Regions from separate parts of the Gluconobacter sp. Dm-74 genome, predicted to be linked through region 2. Evidence: predicted binding sites of a transcription regulator. Region 2 holds the regulator's gene; the other holds the start of a gene.

Region 1 (4,962 bases), on a different contig from region 2:
AGCTGCGTAACGTACCCGTTGACGTGAGGGGCTATGGCGATCTTGCGACCGGCCGTGTAGGCGTCATCCGTCTCGATATTGTTGCGGGTCAGGAAAAGATAGGCCCCGATACCCACGAGAACCAGAACCACCAGCAGGATCAACGCGATCCGGACAAGGGGATTGCGCTTTTTCTGCGGCTTTCCGTTCTTGTCGGATGTCGTGCCATCCTGCGCGTGATCGGCCTGATCGCCTTGCGCCATAATGTTTTTCTCGCTTTGAAAACAGGTCTGTCAGATCGTGACCGGGCTTGCTGTGCGGGGTTTGGAACCCTCCGCTGACCGATCGGTTCGGTCATCCATGACATATCGCCTCGCAGCCTTCAAGCTGGAAAAAACTGATCCGTTTCCAATTTCATATCCCTTACACTTTCGGGCGCCCGCAAAAATCCCGTAGACGCGCAAGGCCCTCTCCGAAGCGCTGCCGTTCGATCTCTCCCTGTGCGCTGTCCCCAAGACGCAGCAGCCAGGACGGGTGAGCCAGCGCCAGACGCTGGACGGCATTTTCGCCCTCTCCCGCCGTCCAGAGCGTTCCGCGCCGCTCCGCCATCGCCCTGCCCGGACCATCCAGCGCCTTCAATGCTGTAGCCCCAAGCGAAACAATAAGTTTGGGCCGAACCAGCGCGATTTCCTGCTCCAGCCAAGGGCGGCAGGCCGCGACATGCGCCTCATCCGGGCTCTGATGGATGCGGCGGCGCCCCTGAAGACGGAAGCGGAAATGCTTGACCGCATTCGTCAGATACAGCGTACGGCGATCGACCCCGACCTTTTCCAGTGCCTCCTGCAAAACCTGTCCCGCCGGACCAACGAAGGGCCGTCCCGCCAGATCTTCCTGATCGCCCGGCTGTTCGCCAACGACCATGATCCGCGCATCGACTGGCCCCTCCCCGACGACGGCCTGCGTGGCCGCACAGTGCAGCGGGCAGGCGGTGCAGGTCCGAATTTTCGCCGCCAGATCTTCAGGCGTGTCCGAAAGAGGTTTGACGGGAAGATTGTCGCGGGAGCGCAGCCGGTCGTGAAAAGTCGGAGCTGGCAGAGGCACCTGTTCGGCCATGGCCCGAACGCGCGCTTCAGCCCCGGCCACAAGCTGAGGGATCAGGCGCGTTTCGGGCAGGTTTTTCCAGTAGCGACCCGGCATCTCACGCCGCATGGCTTTCGTGCGGACGCGGGCCGGATTAAACGTAGAGGCATAATAAGTGTTCCACAGATCCCCGAACCCGTCATCCAGTTCCGGCTGTTCACAGGGTTCGGCAGAACAGGCCAGATCCTTCCCGTCCCAGCGGATGGAGCCGCGAGGGGTCAGGATCATCCAGTCCATGTCCGCAAAGCGCTTGGCAAAGAACGGGGCGACCCGTTCGAGAATATGATGCTGCGGCTCGAACCAGGCGAGGAACCGTCGACGTCCCCCTCCCCCGGCCTGCGCCGGCAGTTCGCGAAAGCGGACAAAGGCCGTCATCTTGTGACAGTCCTGCCGGTTCTGCCGGATCATGATCCGCGCTTTTGCGATATCGGCATCCGTCGCCACATCCAGCAGATGCGGATTGCCCTGAACGCGCCATGCGATCCGATAAGCAAGCGCGAACCGGCCGGGATCGGAATGGCACAGCATGTCCCGCAGCAACGCGATGCAGGACGCGCGCAATGTCACGCTTTTCAGGACGGGCCCCTCCGTCAGCGCCACCATGCCGTCGCTATCATTGGTCTGCTGCACGAACAGATCCGTCTCGCCGCCCCTGATCCGCCAGTCGAGGGCCTCCGGCGGAATCGCACGCTGCAACGCAGAACGCGCCATCTCCCGCCAAGGCTCAAAGGCTGCGTTGTCCTCAAGGGTCAGGACGTAACGTGTCACAAAAGATTCATCTGCCGGGGCGCGGGGCTGAACAGGCTGCGCAGGTCGTGCCGGTCCGTAAGGCGGGCGGGACTCCAACCCGGCGTCTGCACAAAGGGCCGAACCTTGCGGATGGACACGTTCAGCCTGGCCAGATCCTCCAACCGCACGACCTGATGCCGCCGCGCCCTGAGAATAGCAGCCACGGCTTTCACCCCCAGCCCCGGCACCCGCAGCAGCATTTCCTTGGGCGCGCGGTTCAGATCCAACGGAAACAACGCCCGGTTATCCAGAGCCCAGGCCAGTTTGGGGTCCAACTCCAGATCCAGCATCCCGTCCGCACGCCCGGCCGTCAGTTCCCCGAAAGCAAATCCGTAGAACCGGAACAGCCAGTCCGCCTGATAGAGCCTGTGTTCGCGCTGAAGCGGCGGACTTTTCGCAGGCAACAGAGCGGACGCATCGGGGATGGGGCTGAAGGCAGAGTAATAGACGCGCCTCAGACCATAAGAGCCGTAGAGATTGGCGCTGCTGGCCAGAATATCCTGATCGGACGCTGCATCCGCCCCCACGATCATCTGCGTGCTCTGCCCCCCCGGCGAAAACCGTTCGGCCCGGCGTCCGGTATGACTACGGTCCTTGCCCGCATCAATCTTCAGCCGCATCTCCCCCATCGCCTGCCGGATACCGCCCGCTTTTTTCTGCGGCGCATACTGCTCCAGCCCCGCCACGGTCGGCATTTCCACATTGATCGAGAGCCGATCCGCATAGCGCCCCGCCTCTTCCAGCAGACGCGGCGACGCATCGGGAATGGTCTTGAGATGGATATAGCCTCGAAACCCGTGCTTTAGACGCAGGTCCCGCGCCACCTGCACAAGCTGCTCCATCGTGTGATCGGACGACCGGATAATGCCTGAAGACAGAAACAGCCCCTCAATGCAGTTGCGCCGATAGAACTCCAGCGTCAGCCACACGACTTCCTCGGGCGTAAAGCGGGCGCGCTCCACATTCGAGGACGACCGGTTGATGCAGTAGGCGCAGTCATAGACGCAGAAATTGGTCAGCAGGATCTTGAGCAGCGACACGCACCGCCCGTCCGGCGTATAGGAATGGCAGATCCCGTTTCCGGTCGTGGACCCAAGCCCCCCGCTCCTTGCGGAGTCCCGACGCGTCGAACCGCTCGACGCACAGGAGGCATCGTATTTCGCCGCATCGGAGAGAATCGCCAGTCTCTGGGAGAGTGTTTTCTTCATGTCATGTTCTTATTTCGTTCCAGATGACGGAACGCAAGAGAAACCGTGAAATTAACCTGTTGTTTCCCGGTTTTTCGTTATTTTTGAAGGACTTTTTTTAACGGAACCGATTCAGCTTCCGTTAACCACTCCCCCCTATCCTGAGGCCGCAAACCTGCACCGACGGAGAACCGATTCAATGTCATTGTCCATCAATACGAACACCGCGGCAATGGCCGCACTCCAGAGCCTGAACCAGACGACGGCCGACCTGAACAAGACCGAAAACACGGTCTCCACCGGCAAGTCCGTCAACACGGCCTCTGATAATCCTGCGATGTACTCCATCGCCCAGAACATGACCGCCCAGATCTCGACCCTGTCGGGCGTTTCCACGGGCCTCCAGTTCTCCGCTCAGGTGCTGAACACGGCAACGACCGGCCTGTCGAGCATTTCGAGCGCTCTTCAGTCTCTTGCCACCACCATCGGCACGAACACGACAGGCGTCGACAACTCGACCCTGAACGAAGCCATCACCAAGACACTGGCCTCCATCGACTCCGCCGCTACGGGCGCGAAGTTCCAGGGCGTGAACCTGCTCTCCGGCCAGACGGGCAACGGCACGACCTATACGAGCCTGTCGACCGCCATGGACGCGCAGGGTGGCACGTTCACGCAGAACGGCTTTAACGTGACCTCCGCCGGTCTGGGCCTAACGAACCTGAGCATGGAGATGTCCGGTTCTTCGCTGGCTCTGGGCAGCGCCGGAACCAGCAATGCGCTATCGGTTAGCAGTGCTTCTGCCTCGGTTCTTCAGCTAAAGAATACCGTAGCTGCCGCCACCACCCCAGCACCCACCGCAACCAACCCATCTGTCACCTATGATTTCGTAGCGGATGATCAGACAGGCTCAACCAAACAGGGCACCGCCCTGAGCATGGTGAGTGCTGCTATCGGCGGAGACGGAACAACCGTCTCGCTCAACTCCGATGGTACCCTGAACAGCACCGGTACAGACAAGATCACGTCTCAGACAACAGCGTCGGATGGATCGATTACCTACTCCCTGACCGATGGGAAGAGCATCGTTCAGTCCAAGGATGGCAACGGCAATTCTGTTTACACCGTCAACACAGCCTTCGACGCCAACGGAAACGCAACGACCAAATCCGTCATTACGGACGTTGATATGTCTTCCGCAACATCACTGACGGGCGGCTCTCCCGCGAGCGCACAGAGCGTTAAGCAGGTCGATCTGCTGACTGATGCCATGGAATATCAAGGCTTTGGTGTTTCCCGCGATTCCAGCAACAACCTGACGATCGCTGGAAATTCTATCGATGCAACCAGCACGCAGCTGAGCACGTCCACCGCTGGCAAATTTACTGCACCAACCACGACGGGCGTAACCGCAACCGCCGTCACCGGCGCATCCGTTGTCAGTGCCGTCGTCCAGGCTGCGATCTCCAGCGTGACGCGCACGGCGTCTTCGATCGGTTATTCCAGCACGACGATCTCCAACCTCCAGACCACGACGTCCAGCCTGTCCGACGCCCTGACGACGGGTGTTGGCGCGCTGACGGACGCTGATCTGGCTGCCGAAAGCGCCAAGCTGACCTCGCTTCAGACGAAGCAGCAGCTCGCCGTTCAGTCGCTGTCGATTGCGAACTCGCAGTCGTCCACCCTGCTCAGCCTCTTCCGCGGCTGATCAGGTTTCTGAAGGGTGCCGGTTCATCCGGCCCCCTTCAGACTCCCCTGCCAATACGCAGGACTACTTCAGAAGCCCCTTGCTTCCTCCCCCAGAGGCTTTTGAAACAGTCTTTTCCGAAAGGAGTTTGCCGTCGTGACCTATGCAGCCTCACAGTAT
Region 2 (4,962 bases):
ACATCTTTCGCGGACACATTGGCGCATACCGGTATGAGGGAAACTGTTCTAGACTGAGCGTGATGCTGACAGATCTGCCAAACATTCTGACACTGCTGCGTATCGCGTCCATTCCCGTACTGGTCGTGCTGCTCTCCGTGCATTCACCGACCGCGAATGTGATCGCCTGCGTGTTCTATACGGCCGCATGCATCACGGACTATCTGGACGGAGCACTGGCCCGTCGCTGGCAGCAGCTGTCCGAGCTGGGCCGGATGATGGACCCAATCGCAGACAAGCTTCTGGTCGGATCACTTCTGCTGGCTCTGGCAGGGCTAACGCAACTGCCTGTCTACTCGCTCTATGCAGCGATCATCATCATGATCCGCGAAATTCTGGTCAGCGGCTTGCGGGAATACATGGCGTCCCAGCGGGAGACGCTTCCATCGACGCGATTGGCGAAATGGAAGACCGGTATCCAGATGGTGGCGATCGGTTTTCTGATCGGTGGGGATGGAGCCGCAGGAATGCTGGGGCTTTCGTTTCTGCCGGCAACGCTGATTGGCGGAATCCTCCTTTGGTTCTCGGTCATTCCGACCGTCATCAGCGGCTGGGGATATCTGACCGCAGGGTTAGCCCGCATCATGGCGGGACAATCCCGTAAATCATCCAAAATCGGCTTCTGAGGTCATAAGGCGAAAGAATTGTAGCGTTCTTCGACTGTCTTCATCTGGCGCTCCGTTACAAGGACCGCTAAAGGTCATGGATTGACCTCGTGGGAGTAAGAAATGCGGAAGACCGCTCTGCTGGCACTACCTCTCGCTCTGAGCGGCTGTTCAGGCATGGGCAAGTATATCCGCGACACGATGGTCTGGACGGCGCTCGATAATCCGAACGGCCCTCATGGTGACAGCGAGAATATTCATCGCGCCCGCGGTGAGAAATACTCCGAAACTCCAATTCTTCCCGAAAGCGGAAATATCTGGCCCGGGGCCCCACAACCGCTCCCGACGCTCAAGGATGTCGAAAACCCCAACAGTACGTTCAGCCACGCTCTCGGCGATCCGGCGACCTACTTTGGCGGTGCTGCACTTGACGAAAACTTCATGGGCGGAATCGCTGGCAAGGGCGCTCTTGGAGCCTCCGGCCCGCAACTCATGCAGGGCCAGAGCCTGTCAGTCGGGGAAGGTGCCGATACGCATCAGGGTGTGTCACACGACCGTAGCCATCTTATTCCGACGCTTCCTTCGTCAGTTCCCGACAGTGCGGCCCGCTTTCTGAACAAAAGCCCCAGCAAGGCCATCATCATTCCTAACGGAGATGGCACCAGCACAGTTATCGGCCCGGACGGAAGTGTGAAGGTCATTCACGGAACAACCTTACCTCCCACACAATGAGGGTCTACTGACGGACCAGAGCCGTCAGCATTTTACCATATCAGGCGTCCGTCTTTAATACTGACGGAAAAGGGCGATCAACCGTCCCTGAATGTTCACACGCTCTGCTGGGAAGATGCGCGTTTCGTAATCCCGGTTCGCAGCTTCCAGTGCGATCATTGATCCGCGACGGCGTAGCTTTTTGAGCGTCACTTCCTGTCCATCAATGAGGGCAACGATAATCTGTCCATTTTCGGCCGTCTCACGTCGCCGAATAATGGCGATGTCTCCATCCAGAATTCCAGCCTCGATCATCGAATCGCCAGCCACCGTGAGGGCGTAATGCTCTCCGGTGCCCAGAAGCGAAATGGGAACTTCGATCCTGTCGCTGTCGTCCTGCATGGCTTCAATCGGCAAACCCGCTGCGATACGACCATAAAGAGGAATGCTGACGGTCTGACGATCATTGGCGACACTGGCTTCGGAGAAGGCTCCATCAAGGCCCGTCTCGCCCTGGCTCAGAACAGCCGGGACAAAACCGGTTTCCGGAGCCAGAGCGGCAACAGGAGCTTCCGTACCCATATGGGGCAGACGCAGCACTTCGAGCGCCCGTGCACGGTGATGGTGCCGACGCAGAAAGCCACGTTCTTCCAAAGCGGAAATCAAGCGATGGATGCCCGATTTGGAACGTAGTTCGAGGGCATCTTTCATCTCATCGAAAGAGGGCGAATATCCCGTGCGGCGGAGATGATCGTCGATATACAGCAAAAGCTGGTGCTGCTTACGGGTCAGCATACAGGCGCTCCCATGCGCCTCGGCGGAGGCAGGTCAGAACAGGACACAGAATGACGGGCATCCTGCATTTGTTCCTTATAGGTTCCCACCTGTTGCCCTTCAAGCAAAGAGACGCACCGACAGAGTTATCCAGCAAGAATTTTTAAGCTTCAAACTCCTTGAAACTACAGGAAAACCGCTAAATCGTGCGCAAAGGTCTTGACCTGCGGGCCACAAATCAGCATGGTGCGCCAAATCTAGAGATCAACATGCTGCATCGACACCTTCGAGCGGCATAAGTTATGGCGAAAGCCCGAGGGTATCATGGGAAAGAGCAACGTTATTCAGATCCGGCTCGTTTCGTCAGCTGAAACCGGCTACTTCTACGTCACGAAGAAGAATGCCCGTTCCGCTACGGGAAAGATGGAAGTGCGCAAGTACGATCCGGTCGCACGCAAGCACGTCGTGTTTCGCGAAGCCAAGATCAAGTAAGGCTGCATCCAGCAGTCTTTATAAAAAAAGCGGCCTTCGGGCCGCTTTTTTTATGCTCTGAGAGCTGTTCGTTTTAACTACTGCTTAGAACAGCTTGTCATGCGGTCCGTAAGGAACAACCAGATCGCCGCTGCGCGTCAGGTTCATCGTGGCACGCGCACGCTCATCCAGCATATCAGCGTCCAGCGCTTTCTCCTTGAGGGCAACGACACGGCGACGCCAGACATTCTGCTCGTCATCAGCGTCCTGCCGGGCCTGAAGCGCATCCTTTTGAAGCTGGGTCTGCTCCTGATAGGCATGAATCCCGTGCGCTCCATGCAGAGCGTTCCAGCCGAAATAGGCGGTAAGCGACAGAAAAAAAGCCGGAGGAGCTACGGCGCGGACACCACGCTTGATAAGTCGGATCAGTGTCACGTCGCGAAAACTCCGTTCTGAGAGACTGTATCAGTCTATATCAGTCATTTGTGACCAGACAATGAATGATACGGACATCAATCATATTCAGGCACAAAAAAGGCCTCATTCCGGGGAGGAATGAGGCCTTGGCTCAGTCTCAGGAGTTTCTGAGAATGTTGCGACCGGCATAACGGGCCGCACTGCCGAGCTGCTGCTCGATGCGAATAAGCTGGTTGTACTTGGCCGTACGGTCAGAGCGGGAGAGGGAGCCTGTCTTGATCTGGCCGCAGTTCGTGGCGACCGCGAGATCAGCAATGACGGAGTCTTCCGTCTCGCCCGAACGGTGGCTCATGACGCAGGCGTAACCGGCCTTGTGAGCGGTTTCGACGGCTTCCAGCGTCTCGGTCAGCGTGCCGATCTGGTTGACCTTTACCAGCAGTGCGTTACCGGTTCCGGCCTTGATGCCGCGACGCAGACGCTCGGGATTGGTGACGAACAGATCGTCTCCGACCAGCTGGAGCTTCTTGCCCAGACGGGTCGTCAGTTCTGCCCAGCCTTCCCAGTCATCTTCCGCCAGACCGTCTTCGATGGAGACGATCGGATAGCGGTTGGCCAGATCTTCAAGGTAGGAAATCATGCCCGAGGCATCAAATTCCTTACCTTCGCCCTTCAGATTGTAGCGTCCATCCGCATAGAACTCGGTCGCGGCACAGTCGAGAGCGAAGGTCACGTCTTCACCCAGTCGATAGCCGGCGGCTTCAACAGATTTTGCAATGAAACCAAGAGCTTCATCCGCAGACTTCAGATTCGGCGCGAAGCCACCTTCATCGCCGACATTGGTGTTGTGACCGGCTTCAGACAGACCTTTCTTCAGGCGTGCGAAGATTTCGGAGCCCATACGGATGGCATCCGCAATCGTCGGCGCGCCGACCGGCTGGATCATGAATTCCTGAATGTCGATCGGATTGTCGGCATGCTCGCCACCATTGACGATGTTCATCATCGGCACGGGAAGCAGGTGCGAATAAGCGCCACCAACATAGCGGTACAGCGGCAGTTCCAGTTCCTCGGCGGTCGCCTTGGCAACAGCAAGCGAGACGCCGAGAATGGCGTTGGCACCCAGACGGGATTTGTTGGACGTTCCGTCCAGATCGATCATCGCATTGTCGATAGCGATCTGATCTTCGGATTCGGCCCCCTGAAGCACTTCAAGAATGTCGTTCTCGACGTGACTACAGGCCTTCAGGACGCCTTTGCCGCCATAGCGGGACTTGTCACCATCACGCAGTTCCACGGCTTCATGTGCGCCTGTGGAAGCACCGGACGGGACGGCTGCACGGCCGCGGGCACCGGAGGACAGCTCGACTTCGACCTCGACAGTGGGATTGCCGCGGCTGTCCAGGATTTCGCGGGCGATGATATCAACGATAGCGCTCAATGGAAGCTCTCCTGGGATGCGTGAACCGGGTTGGCTCGTGACCGTTCTGAATGGAACAGCTATTTCAAGTCTCAAAATCACGCCGTGAGGTCAACGACGACATGCGCCTTCCTTTTCCCATTTTCGTGCTTGGCATTGCCGGACTGATCCCCTTCATGACGCTTGGAGGGTGGATTTTCCTTGCCGGACTGTTTACGCCGCTGCCGCATCTGAAGATCATTCTGCTGGCGTATGGTGCCTGCATCCTGTCATTTCTGGGGGCCGTACACTGGGGGCTGGCCATGGAACGGCCGGACATCATTACGGTCGGCGGCACGTCACAGCAGGACCGGCAGCGCCTTGTGCTGGGTGTCTGCCCTGCGCTCTGGGCATGGCTTGCCCTCTGCATCGGCGTTCTGGGTCATGTCCGGGCCGGGTTCGGGCTGGAAATCATCGGTTTTGTCGGGACGTTCTTGGTGGAACGGGAAGCCTGGAGGAAGGGGGCGCTTCCCCCAGGTTATCTGCCGC

The links. Region 2 encodes LexA, which represses DNA repair genes until DNA is damaged. Its sites were predicted from a motif close to TGTTCTANNTANGTTC; they were not measured.
Region 1: JK208_RS07080 (putative DNA modification/repair radical SAM protein) is a predicted target of LexA. The motif match lies at 3,121-3,136, and genes of this name have one in related genera.

The regions. Positions count from the first base shown of each region.
Region 1 covers NZ_JAERLX010000003.1:339,431-344,392, reverse strand. Annotated here, with positions in the region: gene JK208_RS07090 (HlyD family secretion protein) at 1-242, opposite strand, end outside; gene JK208_RS07085 (UdgX family uracil-DNA binding protein) at 403-1,887, opposite strand; gene JK208_RS07080 (putative DNA modification/repair radical SAM protein) at 1,884-3,116, opposite strand; gene JK208_RS16070 (flagellin) at 3,295-4,803, shown strand; gene JK208_RS07070 (flagellar biosynthesis regulator FlaF) at 4,939-4,962, shown strand, end outside.
Region 2 covers NZ_JAERLX010000002.1:73,002-77,963, forward strand. Annotated here, with positions in the region: gene pgsA (CDP-diacylglycerol--glycerol-3-phosphate 3-phosphatidyltransferase) at 63-665, shown strand; gene JK208_RS03520 (hypothetical protein) at 768-1,376, shown strand; gene lexA (transcriptional repressor LexA) at 1,431-2,150, opposite strand; gene rpmG (50S ribosomal protein L33) at 2,454-2,621, shown strand; gene JK208_RS03535 (septum formation initiator family protein) at 2,706-3,035, opposite strand; gene eno (phosphopyruvate hydratase) at 3,175-4,455, opposite strand; gene JK208_RS03545 (DUF3429 domain-containing protein) at 4,557-4,962, shown strand, end outside.